4 regions of the Sporosarcina thermotolerans genome follow, and region 4 is predicted to be linked to each of the others. Evidence: a T-box and tRNA genes for the amino acid it is inferred to sense, from the RefSeq annotation. Region 4 holds a T-box; the other regions hold tRNA genes.
What was found. The T-box of region 4 lies ahead of argS (arginine--tRNA ligase). A T-box ahead of a tRNA ligase gene usually reads a tRNA of that ligase, here a tRNA-Arg.

Region 1: it has a tRNA-Arg gene. The T-box ahead of argS (arginine--tRNA ligase) is inferred to sense a tRNA for this amino acid. The anticodon was not compared.
Region 2: it has a tRNA-Arg gene. The T-box ahead of argS (arginine--tRNA ligase) is inferred to sense a tRNA for this amino acid. The anticodon was not compared.
Region 3: it has a tRNA-Arg gene. The T-box ahead of argS (arginine--tRNA ligase) is inferred to sense a tRNA for this amino acid. The anticodon was not compared.

Annotation. Positions count from the first base shown of each region.
Region 1 covers NZ_JBHSRM010000014.1:17,859-21,752, reverse strand. The annotation lists gene ACFPZG_RS11620 (hypothetical protein) at 1-400, opposite strand, end outside; gene ACFPZG_RS11615 (MerR family transcriptional regulator) at 733-1,398, opposite strand; tRNA gene ACFPZG_RS11610 (tRNA-Arg) at 1,848-1,921, opposite strand; gene ACFPZG_RS11605 (metallophosphoesterase) at 1,997-2,497, opposite strand; gene ACFPZG_RS11600 (XTP/dITP diphosphatase) at 2,494-3,108, opposite strand; gene rph (ribonuclease PH) at 3,113-3,865, opposite strand.
Region 2 covers NZ_JBHSRM010000014.1:281,242-285,135, reverse strand. The annotation lists gene ACFPZG_RS12970 (GntP family permease) at 1-113, opposite strand, end outside; gene ACFPZG_RS12965 (lipocalin-like domain-containing protein) at 166-279, shown strand; gene ACFPZG_RS12960 (LysR family transcriptional regulator) at 389-1,285, shown strand; tRNA gene ACFPZG_RS12955 (tRNA-Arg) at 1,678-1,750, opposite strand; gene ACFPZG_RS12950 (MBL fold metallo-hydrolase) at 1,882-2,733, shown strand; gene ACFPZG_RS12945 (hypothetical protein) at 2,757-2,930, shown strand; gene ACFPZG_RS12940 (MOSC domain-containing protein) at 2,964-3,671, opposite strand; gene ACFPZG_RS12935 (Yip1 family protein) at 3,752-3,894, opposite strand, start outside.
Region 3 covers NZ_JBHSRM010000021.1:73,351-77,244, forward strand. The annotation lists gene ACFPZG_RS16540 (gluconeogenesis factor YvcK family protein) at 1-697, shown strand, start outside; gene whiA (DNA-binding protein WhiA) at 724-1,671, shown strand; gene ACFPZG_RS16550 (HPr family phosphocarrier protein) at 1,706-1,963, shown strand; tRNA gene ACFPZG_RS16555 (tRNA-Arg) at 2,226-2,297, opposite strand; gene clpP (ATP-dependent Clp endopeptidase proteolytic subunit ClpP) at 2,483-3,085, shown strand; gene ACFPZG_RS16565 (LemA family protein) at 3,251-3,826, shown strand; gene ACFPZG_RS16570 (TPM domain-containing protein) at 3,826-3,894, shown strand, end outside.
Region 4 covers NZ_JBHSRM010000002.1:329,738-333,631, forward strand. The annotation lists gene ACFPZG_RS02625 (erythromycin esterase family protein) at 1-44, opposite strand, end outside; gene ACFPZG_RS02630 (DUF3221 domain-containing protein) at 476-1,627, opposite strand; T-box leader at 1,722-1,937, shown strand; gene argS (arginine--tRNA ligase) at 1,979-3,649, shown strand; gene ACFPZG_RS02640 (FtsX-like permease family protein) at 3,774-3,894, opposite strand, start outside.

The sequences.
Region 1 (3,894 bases), on a different contig from region 4:
ACCTATCATCACTATCTTTTGAAGGCATTTCAATATCTATAACTTTTTCCTTAACGATAAATTCATCACCTTTTAATATAGAAACGTATAAAGTACCAGATTCACTTCGCGTGTCTATAGAAGGTGTTAGAATGTATGTATACCCATCTTTATCAACAATTTGAGATTTTTCATTTAATCCACTATCACTAAAAGCTTCTCCACCCAATTGCTCATTTTGATCTGCTAAAAATAACACATCTGAATCAACAGACTGAACTTCTTCCACTTCTTCCGATTTAGTAGTGTCAGAATCTGTAACACCTAATTCTGAGTTTTCTTCAGGTACAGCCGAATTACTTGTTTTTTCTTCAGTTTGACTACATGCATTTAGTACAAGTGCAGTCAGTAATAGAAACATAATATAAAATTTTCTTAATGTCTTTTCTCCTAACCTAAAAGTCTTATTCTATAAATATATTACAATATCTCTATTATGACAATCTTGTTTAAAGAATCCAGTTTAATTATTAAGCTAAACTAAATAATATGGCCCGATAGAGAATCGATTTGTGCATAGATATTCGCTATTTCTGATGCTACTTTTGCGGAAAGCGTCCTACCGGGTGGGGCTCCGGCTACAGGTTCTAAAAATAATTGAGAATGCAATGGGAAGATGTTGCGGAGGGAAAGCCATTAGCACCATTTCGAATTTCAATTATTTCATCAAATTACTTTTCTAATATAGAATAATTAGTTGGCGGCAGATTTGTCATCGCGTATGGCGTCAAACTTTCTTCTAAAATAGGACCAAGCAGCAGCATCTGTCTCTTCTTCAGGAGACAAACCATCTTTCATTCCCAATGTACTCTCGAAATCTCCCCCGTATTTTTTCTCATATAAAGCCATTTGATCGACTAAAAAATTCTTTTCTTCGCTGTCGTATCTATTGTTGCCTAATGCATCTTGTTCTTCTTCCCATTCGTTTACGATTTGGGCTACAGAGTAAAGTTTACCTGTTTTAGCCATCCACAAGGTATCCGCACTGATTCGGGCTTGGCTATTCCTTTCGCTTCTCTCTACTCCAATAAATTTTCCTTCATTTATCCAATTATTGATGGTTGTGATTGAAACTCCGAAAAATTTAGATAGCTGCCCTGTTGTATATACAGGTAAAATTTCATCCGCTTGTACGGCAATATCAGCCATAACTTTTAAGGTTTTAGAGAAATAGCTTTTCATCTCTGTTGAATTTTCAAGAACAGATTCAGACAACTTGTCCAATCCCAATTTGTTTTTTGAAGTCATGTCTAAATAGTTTACCAAGACTTTGAAAAATAAAATGCTTTCACTTTTATCCTCAAATATTCGTTCCGTTATTTTTTCCGCTCTCTCATCGAAGGCCATTTTTTCATACATCGTTAGCATGATCTTCACCTCTTACACCCCATTCTATTCTAACTGCAAGTGAACTGCAAGTAACTGCAAGCAACTAAAAGCATATTTTCTGCATTCTATTCCCGGAGATTAAAAATTATACATAAATCAAAAAAAGCGCCTTATCCGATTGATGGATAGGACGCACTACAGTCATCTTGCTTATTTCAATAACACATACCCGCTTTAGACAGTTACAAACAGCTATCGCATAAGATTAATTGCTCAAAGCCCATAAAATCCTCGAAACACGCATACACAGCACTAAACAAGCATAAATCACTTCAAATGCTCATAAACTAACTGACATACGCATAAACATCCTAAAAAACTCATAAATCTGCTAAATCACGCATAAATCCCAAATTTGAAATCCTTCTATAATAAAAAACGCCCGAAACCTATTTCTTAAGGTTTCGTGCGTTTAAAAACGTCCCAGGAGGGATTCGAACCCCCGACCGATGCCTTAGAAGGGCATTGCTCTATCCAGCTGAGCTACTGAGACATGCTGTTAACAACCAACGTTTGCCAACGACAAATCTTATTATAGGCAGGCTTGCAAAAAAAGTCAACGCTTTTTTTAGATATTTATTAATTCAACCGAATCAACTATCTCAAAATCCATATTTTTGAATGAAACCTTGCAGCCACCTACATCATCCCATTCAATTTCTGCGAATGTCGGCTCCTTGCCTGCCCTTGGAAGCAATGTGCTTCCTGGATTAACGAATAGGATCCCATCTTGCAGTTCTGCACCATACAAATGGGAGTGACCAAAAAGGACAATGTCCGCCTCGTGTTCCTTCGCGGAATAAAATAAAGGCAATAACGTCCGTTTGCAATCATGCTCGTGACCATGCACCGTTAAAATCCGTTTGTTGCCTATTTCAATTATAAGCGACTTTTGAAACCTTAAATCACTATCACAATTTCCTCTTACTATATGCATTTTACTCAGCAATGGATCTTCTGCAGACAACTCACTATCTCCGCAATGGAATTTAGCATCCGCAGACAATGCGGAAACGGCAGACACCGTTTCCTTATCACCATGCGAATCGCTCATTACAACGATTTTCATTGTTGTTCACCGATCGAGTCTAACAACTGCGGCAAATGCTCCTCTAATTGTCTTAGCGCTGCGCCACGATGTGATATACGACCTTTTTCCTCGGGGGACAATTCCGCCATGGACCGGTCCATTTCCGGGTTGAAAAAGATTGGATCATAACCAAAACCGTTAGTTCCTCGTTTCTCTTCCAAAATAACCCCTTCACAGCTACCTGAAAATGTAACAGTCTCCTGACCCGGACCTGCGACAGCAAGAACACAACGGAAGCGTGCCGTACGTTTCGCCTCAGGCACTCCCTGAAGCTCTGTGAGGACTTTTTCGATATTTGCCTCGTCACTCTTCACTGCACCTGCGTAACGAGCAGAATAGACGCCTGGAGCGCCGTTCAGCTTATCGATCTCAAGTCCACTGTCGTCCGAAATGACTGTGATTCCCAAAAGCTTGGATACTGTCTCAGCCTTAAGAATTGCATTCTCTTCAAAAGTGACACCCGTCTCTTCCACATCAATGTCCTGCTCTAAATCATTTAAAGTGAGAACTTCTATATTATAAGGATTGAAAAGTGCTTCAAAATCCTTAGCCTTCCCTTTGTTGTTCGTTGCGATCAAAATCTTTTTCATGGTATTATTCGCCTTCCTTTCGACCGATCTGTGTTCCGACATCAGCTAAAACTTCCCTTTGAATTCCAATCAGGCGCTGGATACCAGACTCTGCCAGTTCAACGAGATCATTCATTTCCTGTCTTGTGAACGTTGCTTCCTCACCCGTACCTTGTAACTCCACAAATTCACCTGCACCAGTCATGACGACATTCATATCGACAGCCGCCGCGGAATCTTCTGGGTAGTCAAGATCCAGGATAAGCACTCCTTCTTCCGTTTTCCCAACGCTGATTGCCGCCAAATAGTCACGAATCGGGAACTTCTTCAATTCCTTCTTTGATGTTAATTTCGAAACTGCTATAGACATGGCAACAAATGCCCCAGTAATCGATGCTGTTCGTGTACCGCCATCTGCCTGAATAACATCGCAGTCAATCCATACTGTCCGCTCACCAAGCGCTTCCAAATCCACCACAGCACGCATTGCACGTCCAATTAGGCGTTGGATTTCCATTGTTCTTCCGCCCACTTTACCTCTTGAGGATTCCCTTTGAGTCCTTTGACCGGTGGCCCTTGGAAGCATGGAATATTCTGCCGTCACCCACCCTTGTCCACTTCCTCTTAGAAATGGTGGGACCCTTTCCTCAATGGTAGCCGTACAAATCACCTTTGTGTTCCCGACTGAAATCAATACCGAACCTTCCGGATGGATCAAATAGTCCCTTTCAATCGTTACCGGCCTTCCCATATCTGCAGTTCTTCCATCTTGTCTCATATTGAATACCTCCACTAGTTGAATTCAGA
Region 2 (3,894 bases), on a different contig from region 4:
TTTGTAACAATTACAACTATTGCAGCAAGTGGTGCTATGAAAACGATGCTAAAACCTTTCATAGCTAGAATGACGATTAAAGCAATCGCAATTAGTATACCGATTGTACCCATATGCTGTTTTCTCCTTTTTAACTAATTTTTGTGCTGTTAAAAATCATATCCGATGGGGAAAGATTGTACTGGGTTCATCATGTATCACCCAGATGGATATATGTCAGCGCAGATGATAAGCCGAGGGCGACCAGCCTACTATTGGGGTTTTGTGGAATTCCCATAAAAAAACCAACATTTATTTGCGCATTCCCAGTATAGACCCAAAAACTTTATAATAAAAATAGATATATTTAATAACATTCATCAATCAAATTTATAAATGAGGTGATCGTATGGACTTTAGACAACTTCACTATTTTTCTCAAATCGTTAAACATGGCAGTTTTTCAAAAGCAGCTAAGCAACTTTTTGTTTCCCAGCCCACAATCAGTAATGTAGTAAAAGAACTTGAGAGTGAACTGGGTTCAAAACTTTTCAACCGTTCAACAAGAAAAATTGAATTGACTGACACTGGACGTCTTCTGTATCAGTACAGTGAGAACTTGTCCCGATCTTTGCTCCATTTCCAGGAGGAATTAAATGATATAAAAAGTGGAGTGAAAGGCCAAATAAAAATGGGGGTATTTACATCAGTAGGAACTGAAATCCTAACGGAAATCATGACGGAATTTTATCAACTATATCCTGAAATTAACATCACCTTCGTTGAAGATAGTGCAGCCAACTTAAAAGAATTCTTGTTTCAGGGAGAACTTGATTTAGTTGTAGTGAGTTTGCCCACGAACGAAGAATTTGAGACCATCCCTTTCTTAAAAGGGGACCTACGACTATTAGTTCATGAAAGACATCAACTTGCAAATAAGGAGAGCATAAAGTGGGATGAATTAAAAGAGGAAAAATACATCATGTTCCGTGAGGAATTCTCTGTTTACCAAATGATCATGTGGGAAGCCAAGAGGTTGGGCTTTCAACCTGAAATAATTTGCACGACTTCCCAATGGAAGTTCATTTTAGAACTTGTGTCATTTAATCTCGGGATTGCTATTCTACCGCAAAGTACACTAACTATAATTATGGTCAAACATAAAGGGATTAATGTATTACCACTTGTTGACCCTGAAGTAACTTGGGAAATAGGCATCGGCTGGAAAAAAGACAGCTACGTTTCACTTCCTACACAAAAATGGATCAGTTTTCTAAAGGAAAAATTGTTTCAAAAATCACAGTAATAAAGACATGCTATTTAAAGACAAAGCTTTAAATATATATACATTTCTATTATAGAACAGTCAAATTCGTCTACCATGTGTAAAGCCAATTAAACAATTGAAACAACAATTTGAAACAACAATAATGCCCCACGAAGATATATTCTCCATGAGGCAATTCAGAATTATATTCGACCAACAATATTCAAATTACGGTCCCTAAAAATGCGGAATAAATAAGAATGAACATGTTCAGGCCTGTAGCGGATGATTCCTGTTGCTGCGGCAAGCGTGGCTCCGATGACAATAACAAAACCATATGAAAGGGTAATTGGGAAAAAGTATAACCAAAAAACAAATAATGACCATAAACGCTTTGGTATCAACGTTTATGGTCACTTCTATAACTTCTACGTCCCAGGCAGGAATCGAACCTGCGACCTACAGCTTAGGAGGCTGCCGCTCTATCCCCTGAGCTACTGAGACAAAAATAAAGTACCTTTCTATTATAAAGAAATCGGCCTTAAAGGGCAATATAAATGTTTGAAACAGGTATGGATACTAGTAAAAGAACCATATTAAGTGCGAATGCACTCAGGAGGAATTCAAAAATGGAAATGGAAAGAAGTTCATCAACGGAAAGATTTCAACCGTTTACATCCGTTACAAACGGCATTGGACTTGAAATGGCACCTGATATATATTGCTTTACGGTTCAAATCGTCAATGTCGTATTTTACGGTATAGCTGGCAAAGGAAATGATTGGGTCCTCATTGATGCGGGAATGCCAAAATCTGCTTCGATGATTAAAAAGGAAGCAGAAAAACGGTTTGGAGAAGGCAACCCACCAAAGGCAATTATCTTAACGCATGCCCATTTTGACCATATCGGTGCATTGATTGATCTATTGGAAGTTTGGGATGTCCCTGTATATGCACATTCACTGGAACTTCCATATATAACTGGACAAAAAAACTATCCGAAACCTGACACATCAGTAGAGGGAGGAATGGTAGCTAAAATGTCGTTCATGTTCCCGAATGAAGCTATTGACATCGGGACAAAAGCGCATGCGCTATCGGATGATCATACGATTCCGTTTATGCCGGATTGGAAATGGATTCATACACCGGGTCACTCGGAAGGACATATTTCGATGTTCAGAAATGAAGACCATGCAATGATTGTTGGTGATGCATTTGTGACGGTAAAACAAGACGAGCTATACAAAGTATTCACTCAGGAAAAGGAAGTAAACGGACCCCCGCGATACTTAACCCCCGACTGGGAAACTTCAGAGCAATCCGTAAATATATTAAAAGCACTAAATCCCAAAATAGCAGTTACTGGGCATGGTGTGCCTGGAGAAGGACATTGGTTGGCGGATGGATTAGAAAAATTAGTCTCCGACTTTAATTCCATCGCAGTACCGGAATACGGGAAATTTGTAGATGATCAGCTACATTAATGAAAGTTAGGGTGGTAAATGATATGGACCATGTTGAAAAGGAAATTACGAAACGAAATCAAATCGCAAAAAGAAATGAAATGTACGAAGAAGTCGCCCATGAATTTGCATCCCTTGGAGAATATAGGAATGCAGTATTAAATGTCTATAAGAAAACAATGCAGAAACAAAACGAGAAAGATAAACCGACATTATGAAAGGGCGTCCAGCGAATTTCGCTGGATGCCCTTTCAGTCGTCATCTCCATATAATCGTTTATCTGTACTGGATTGCACGCCTACCCCGACACGTTTATTCAAAGTATTTTTCCAGCTGATTGCCAGCCATTCACAAGCCGCAAGCGCTGCCGCTTTTTCTTTGTTTTCCCTATCAACATGCATCACATGATTACAATTTTCAATTGTCCATTCAGGAGCCGGTCGATCCACTAATTTCGGCTTCTGCCCATCGGAGATGTATCCTTCTTTAAGAACGCGGAAATACCAACCGGTCTTCCCCGAATCTTGAATAAGTAACGAAAGATCCTTTCTTCTAAATCTACGCGCAGGTTTCCAGCAAGGTTGTCTTGGTTGCGAAACTTGAATAACGACTTCACCTATCTCATAAATATCGCCAATGCAAACTTCGTCTTCCAACATGTTCGCGAGTGTTAGGTTCTCACCCATTCCCCCTGCTTTCATTGCAGTCAAGTCAAATTCATCATGAAAATATCCATAATGTTCACTCGGATAAGCGAATATAGCTTTTTCTGGACCACCATGATTCTTTGTGTCTGCTTGGCCGTCACCATCCAAACCATTTTTTCCAACCCAAACGCGCCCGGTTACAGGTTTTTTAAAAATAGCACTTTCCCATTCTTTATCCATATAATTTGCGGCATTTTTATCGCCGACTGTTTGTGGCTTTCCAACGAATATTTCTTTAATGATCTTCTCCAAAAAATCCCTCTTTCTCTCCATAATGCCTTGCGAAGATAATAAGAAAACTTGCATTGCAATGAAAAGCAATGCAAGTATTATTAAAAGAATGGTAATGTTAATGCGATAATTATTATGATTATAACAACCAAAATAATTATTGGCAATACAACAACTAATATGGCCTTCCCTATAGAAAATCTATGAACTTCTGAAATTGCAGCAATTAGAGCGACTAACGACC
Region 3 (3,894 bases), on a different contig from region 4:
TCTCATGCTTGCTGCATTGACGGATATAACGGGTGATTTTGCACGAGCGGTTGAGAAAATGGGGCAGGTTTTGAACATTAAAGGTAAAATTTTACCTGCCGCAAATCAAAAGATCACCTTGCATGCAGAGCTTGATGATGGCACAATTGTAACCGGCGAATCTAAAATTCCGGTATACGGCCGTAAAATACGAAGAGTATATGTTTCACCACAAGAGGTTGAACCATTGCCTGAAACAGTACGATCCATTGAAGAAGCGGATTTAATCATATTCGGACCAGGAAGCCTATACACAAGCATCCTGCCGACAATCCTTGTAAGGGGCATAAGAGACGCGGTACTCGTAAGCAAAGCTAAAAAGGTATATATCAATAACCTGACAACTCAAGAAGGAGAAACGTATCAGTATACAGCATCAGAGCATGTGCAAGCGCTGTATGATCACGCTGGCAGCGCTTTTCTCGATACGGTTCTGTTGAACGATACTGATTTCGAAACATTATTACAGGGGAATGAATCGCCTGAAGTTCAATTACCCGTTGAGAATGATATAGAAGCTTTGAAATTGCTTGTGCCTAACATCGTCCTTGGAGATATTTCGACAGTTTCCGAGGGCCGTATCATCCATGATGCGAATAAGGTTGCTTCATGGGTTAAGGAGTATATGAAAGGCAAGGATGTAAACAAGGAGACTTGATCATCGCCGAGAGAGGGGGGACAGTCATGTCTTTTGCATCAGAAGTAAAAAAGGAATTAACCAATATAGAATCAGATGATTGCTGTGTAAAATCAGAAATAGCCGCCTTTATAAGGATGAACGGAGCAGTTTCTTTCTCGAATAAACAATTAAGCTTGGATGTTCAGACGGAAAATGCTGCAATCGCAAGAAGGCTATATTCCAACATAAAACGTCTTTACCCATATAAAGTTGAATTATTGGTCCGCAAGAAAATGCGTTTGAAAAAGAATAACGTCTACATATGTAGGATCCGTGACGGCGCTAAGCATTTATTGGAGGACTTATATATATTAACAGGAACGTTTCAATTCAAAAATGAGATTGTACCGGAATTGGTGAAAGATGAATGCTGTGAGAGGTCTTATTTAAGGGGCGCATTTTTGGCTGGGGGATCAGTCAATAATCCCGAGACGTCTTCGTATCATTTGGAAATATTCTCGTTTTACAAGGAACATAGTGAGGCCTTGGTTGAGTTGATGAATAAATCGATGCTAAATGCAAAGTCGATTGAACGAAAAAAAGGTTATATCGCATATTTAAAAGAAGCGGAAAAAATATCTGACTTCCTTGGCATAGTCGGCGCACATGTTTCATTGATGAAATTCGAAGATGTGCGGATCATAAGGGATATGCGAAATAGCGTTAACCGACTCGTGAATTGTGAAACAGCGAATATGAATAAAACAATCAGCGCTGCGCAAAGGCAAGTCGAGAATATCAAATTTATCCAAAATACGATTGGATTAGATCAATTACCCGATCGTTTGCAGGAAATCGCCCAGCTACGGATTGAACATCAGGATATAACGTTAAAAGAGCTTGGTGAAATGGTGACCGGCGGAACCGTCAGTAAATCCGGCGTGAATCATCGATTGAGAAAAATAGAAGAGATTGCAGAAAACCTTCGAAGTGGCGGAATTGCACTTCGTTAAGAACTAGACGAGGTAGGAAAGGAGACGAATAAGTATGGCAGAAAAAACAGTAGAAGTGAAGCTGAAAACTGGCTTGCAGGCAAGACAAGCTGCATTATTTGTCCAGGAAGCGAATAAGTTTTTATCAGACGTGTTTTTGAAAAAAGACGATCGCCAAGTAAATGCAAAAAGCATTATGGGTGTCATGAGCCTTGCGATTGCAAAAGGTGTTTCAGTAACGCTAATGGCGGATGGTGTGGATGAAGAGCAAGCAATCAGCACACTCGCTTTGCTTGTTGAAAAAGAGAATTAACATCCATTAGCCGAGGGTACTAACTTAGCAAAGGTTTGCAGTCTACGTACGCCGCGTCCTGCGGCAACGACTGCATGACCGGCATCCTGCCGGCCTCAGGTATAAGACGAAGATACGGAATGGCGGTTTTTGCTACGTAGTAGATTTGATTATGACCCGAGCATCTAGCGCCCAGAGCTAAACGTAAACAAGAGTACAAATTGCTTTGAATAAAAAAAAGCCGTAAACATGAATGTTTACAGGCTTCTTTATACAGCTTATATGCCCTCGGCGGGAGTCGAACCCACATTTCAAGCTTCGGAGGCTTGCGTGCTATCCATTGCACCACGAGGACGAAATATAGAGTCTGATGGTAACAGACAACACTCATTATACAAATAAAGCCATAAGAATGCAATAGTAAAATTAAATGCGTTATATTTGACCTTAATTGACCATAATATGTATGATAGGTGTACAGTTGAAACAAATGGTTTCAGCAGGTCGACAAATTTGAACCACCTAAAAGGAGGAAATACCATGAATCTAATACCTACAGTCATCGAACAAACAAATCGGGGCGAACGTGCTTATGATATTTATTCTCGTCTATTGAAAGACCGGATTATCATGTTGGGCAGCGCAATCGATGATAATGTTGCCAACTCGATTGTTGCGCAATTGCTATTCCTTGAAGCGGAAGATCCTGAAAAAGACGTTTCCATTTACATTAATAGCCCAGGCGGAAGCATTACTGCTGGTATGGCAATCTATGACACAATGCAATTCATCAAACCGGACATTCAAACAATTTGTATCGGTATGGCTGCATCAATGGGATCTTTCCTATTAACTGCAGGAACAAAAGGAAAACGTTATGCGCTTCCTAATGCAGAAGTGATGATTCACCAACCACTTGGCGGTGCACAAGGTCAGGCAACTGAAATTGAAATTGCTGCAAAACGCATTCTTTTCCTACGTGAGAAATTGAATACGATTCTTTCCGAGCGTACTGGCCAGCCAGTTGACGTTATTGCGAAAGACACAGATCGTGATAATTTCATGACTGCTGAACGTGCGAAAGAATATGGTTTGATTGACCATATTATCACACGCAGCGACATGAAAGACTTGAAAAAATAAGTATTGCTTTGAAAACCGACTTCTTTATATGGAGTCGGTTTTTTAATTTATTCCAAAATGTTTGAAACCTTTTCGGGCGACATACGATAAATAGAATACGGACTCAAGTTTGAATCGTGTTTCCCAAAGGGTATCCGTTAGTATTCAGAATAGGAGTGAGAATGAATGAAAAAACTATTAGGACCACTTACTATCATTATTGTTCTTCTTGTAATACTTGGTATTGTGTTTGTACCAAGTTACAACAAATTTGTAAATTTGGAGGAAGATGTTGATGCGTCGTATGCGCAAGTCGAAAACCAATTGCAACGCCGGCTTGACCTAATTCCGAATTTGGTAAGCACCGTGAAAGGGTACGCAAGCCATGAAAAAGAAGTAATTGCAGAAATATCCGATGCGCGCGCGAAATTATCGGGTGCAACTGGACCTGCAGAACAGGCGGCCGCGGATACCGAATTATCCAATGCATTAGGACGTCTATTGGTTGTAGTGGAAAATTATCCGGATTTGAAGGCGAATCAAAACTTCACCCAGCTCATGGATGAGTTGGCTGGCACCGAGAACCGGATTGGTGTCGCGAGGAAAGATTATAATGACGTCGTTTCCCAATTCAATCGACAAGTGAAAAGGTTTCCGGGGAAATTAGTCGCTTCGATTTTTGGGTTCGATGAAAAAGAGTATTTCCAAGCGAATGAGGCTGCAAAAGAAGCACCTAAAGTAGACTTTGGAGATGGGAAATAGTGATTCGGAAAATCGTTCGATCGCTCACGGTCGCATGTTTACTATTCATGTGCATACCATTCGGGGTG
Region 4 (3,894 bases):
GTAAAAGCGTGTTCCTGTATCGCGGCGATCAATTTTTTCGACAAATCAATCCCTCCTCTGCAGATAGCATACCCATGGGAAGGGGGCGGAAACCGGGAGAGGGGTGATAAGGGGTTGATTTTTACGAAAGAGACATGGTTATCACCGACTTGGACGAGGTTATCACCGACTCTCGGAGCTTTATCACCGACTCGGGAGAGTTTATCACCGACTTAGGTGAGTTTATCACCGACTTAGGTGAATTTATCACCGTTTGGCTACAATTTTAGAGTATCTGCAAACAATTCGCCCGCTCCGCAATGCAATTTTCCATGGCAAAAAAGTTTATCACCGCTCTGTCGGACTTTATCACCGCTTGTGCAGGGTTTATCACCGCTTAGGTGGCCGTTATCACCACTTAAACGACATTTATCACCACTCAACAATTTTTCACCACAAAAAAACCGCCCAATAAAGGACGGTTGCCAAATAACCTCTATTCATCTACAACTTCCAGTATTCCTTCCCCGTCGTCCGGCAAAAGCTCGAAAATCCATTTCTTTTCATTCTCATCAAAAATAATCTCGTTAATAACGATATAGCCATTTGATAGCCTCTCACCCGAAATCTCCAACGCTTTTGCTACGGCCTGTGACTCGGAAAGCTTCGCATTTACAGGCTTATAATCCGGCAAGATTTCTACAAATTTTGCAGTCCCTTGCGAAGGATAGGATTCCATCATGCGGCCTGATGCTTCCACTTTCACACGCTGGCCTACTTTCAACTTGTCAGCTTCAGGGAATTTGTAAAACGCAGCAGTTTCATTCGGACCAGCTACCAAGAACTGCCCTTCACTAACAGACAGTACAAATCCACCATCCGTGAGTGGAGTGCTTGTGTAAGTTTGTTCAGGAGCAATAATCCTTGATTCCCCGGGAGCAGCTACCATTCTTCCATTTTGCGTGAAATTGATTGTGTGGTCTGCGAATTGTTGGCGCAGCTCCTCTTGCTGCTCCGGCATGAGAAAATCATGGGAAACTTCAATCTCGCCGTTGATGACATCGACGTACAGCGCATAGGATCCCTGTTCCGATTCGATTCCTTTCAATGCTTCCGCGACTTCATCCTGTAAATCATTGAGCTCTTTTTCCGTGTGGGGGCTGCGGAAAATATAGATTGGTTCCGCAAGGATTTCGCCCGCATCCACTTTTGGCTGCAATAGATCAAGCAATTGTTGAACGCGTTCGTCAGGCTCCTTTAACCCGATCCAGACGCCAGATTGCTTTGCGCCTCTTGTCTGAATTTCGATAAAGAGGACTCCTTCATCACGAATGCCGCCTTCACCGTAAACTTCTTCCACCGCCTGGATTGCAGCGGGTCCCTCAATTGCTTTGACCGCCAAATCCTCCGCCAATTCTTTTGTAGGCTTTTCATATTCAGGTGGTGTTTCAATGGTGGCCGCCTCGTCTCGCTTAGGCGTTTCTTGAGCGGTTTGCTTCAATTCCGCAATGATTTCACGCCCACTCACCATTTTTAACATCTTCCATTCAACACTATCTTCAACCGCGACATTTTTCGGGGAATCATCCGTTCCACATCCTCCCAACAATAAAGCAGCACTTAATAAGATTGTTAACCTATAGTTCATGTCAAAACCTCCCATCAACGGATTAGACGGACGATTCGTACAAAAGTTACGTGACGCCCATTGACACCCAGCCACCGATTTGATACATTCAACTACAATATCGAAGACGAAGAGAGTAATAATTCTTTCCTTCCATAGCGAGCCGGGGTTGGTGGAAGCCTGGCGAAGATGAATTATGAAACGCACTTCGTAGATGCTTTTCTGAATGAAGTAGGAGAAGCCGGTGTCTCGCCGTTAGGAGAAAGGGGCCCCTATCCATACTATCAGGGGCAATTTGAGTGGTACCGCGGAACAAGCTTTCGTCTCATTTATTGAGATCGAGGGCTTTTTATTTTATCTAAAAAGGGGTTTGTGTATATGAAAAAGGATATTCTACAAGCTTTACAGACAGTCAGCCCGATTCCATTGGAGGAACATATGTTAGAACGCCCGGCACATGCAAAATTAGGCGATTTTGCATTGCCATGTTTTCCTTTTGCAAAAGTCTTACGAAAATCGCCTGTTGCCATTGCGGAGGAGATTGCTGCTTCCATCAATCATCCGTTAATCCAGAAAGCCGAAGCGGTAAATGGCTATGTAAATCTATTCATGAACCGGGAAGTCATTGCCGATACGCTTCTTCAAACAATCTTGCAACAATCGACCACATATGGCACTTCCAATGAAGGCAATGATGGTGTCGTGACGATTGATTTGTCCTCACCAAATATTGCTAAGCCATTTTCCATGGGCCATCTGCGCTCAACGGTCATTGGGAATTCCATTGCTTTATTGCTTGAAAAGATCGGCTACAAGCCGGTGAAAATCAATTACATCGGTGATTGGGGTACACAATTCGGGAAGCTACTTACAGCGTATCGGATATGGGGTAATGAGGCGGACGTTCGTCAAGCTCCAATTGAAACATTGCTGAAGCTGTACATCCGTTTTCATAAGGAAGCAGAGACTGATCCTTCATTAAACGATGAGGGGCGCGCAGCCTTCAAAGCGTTGGAGGACGGTGATTCGGATGCACTTGCCTTATGGAATTGGTTCAAAACCGAGTCATTGAAGGAGTTCCAACGGATTTATGATCTGTTAGGAGTCACATTCGATTCGTATAATGGCGAAGCATATTATAATGACAAAATGGAGCCTGTCGTGGAAGAGCTTCTAAGCAAAGGCTTATTGGTTGAATCCGATGGCGCCATGGTCGTCGAACTTCAGGAAGGCATGCCTCCTTGTTTGATTAAGAAATCAGATGGGGCGACATTGTACGCAACACGTGATTTGGCAGCTGCCATCGATCGAAAAAATAATTACGACTTCGTCAAATCCATTTACGTCGTTGGGAATGAACAAAGCCTCCACTTTACGCAAGTGAAGCAAGTGTTGGGAAAAATGGGGCACAACTGGTCGAATGACATTCAACACGTACCGTTCGGGCTCATTTTGCAAGGCGGGAAAAAGATGTCGACGCGTAAAGGAAAGATCGTCTTGCTTGAGAATGTTTTGAAGGAAGCAATCGAACTTGCACAGAAAAATATCAAAGAGAAAAACCCTACCCTTGCCAATCAATCCGAAGTGGCTGATGCGGTTGGCGTTGGTGCGATTTTATTCAGCGACTTGAAACAGCATCGGAAGCATGATATCGAATTTAACTTGGAATCGATGTTGCAGGTCGAAGGCGAAACGGGTCCTTACGTCCAATACGCCAATGCGCGTGCCCACTCGATTTTGCGTAAAGTTAGCGACGTCGATTCATTCAATGTAAATGAAGTGAATGATTATGAATGGGAAACAATCAAGCTGCTTGAACAATTTCCGCACGCTGTAAAACGTGCAGCTGATGAATTGGATCCGTCCATCATCGCCAAATACGCGATCGATCTCGCGCAAGCATTCAATTCATTTTACGGGAATGTTCAAGTGTTAACCGATCAGGCAAATCTGCCCTATCGCTCGGCACTCATCGAAAGCGTCACAATCGTCTTATCTGAATCACTGCGCTTGTTAGGAATGAAAGCGCCTGAAGAAATGTAAGAAAAAGCAATCGCTCGCTGGCGATTGCTTTTTTGTGTATTCTATTCGTGTTTACCTCCGGCTCTCAGAGCGTTATCACCGACTCTCAGCACTTTATCACCGACTCGGCTTATTTACCCAATTCTCAAAGCGCCGCCTTCACCGTTTTCCGATAATACCCAACCGTCAAGAATGCGAAGATAAGATAAATGAGCGCGTAGATGCCCATTGCGATGGATGCGGGTAAGGTAATATCCGACATGAAC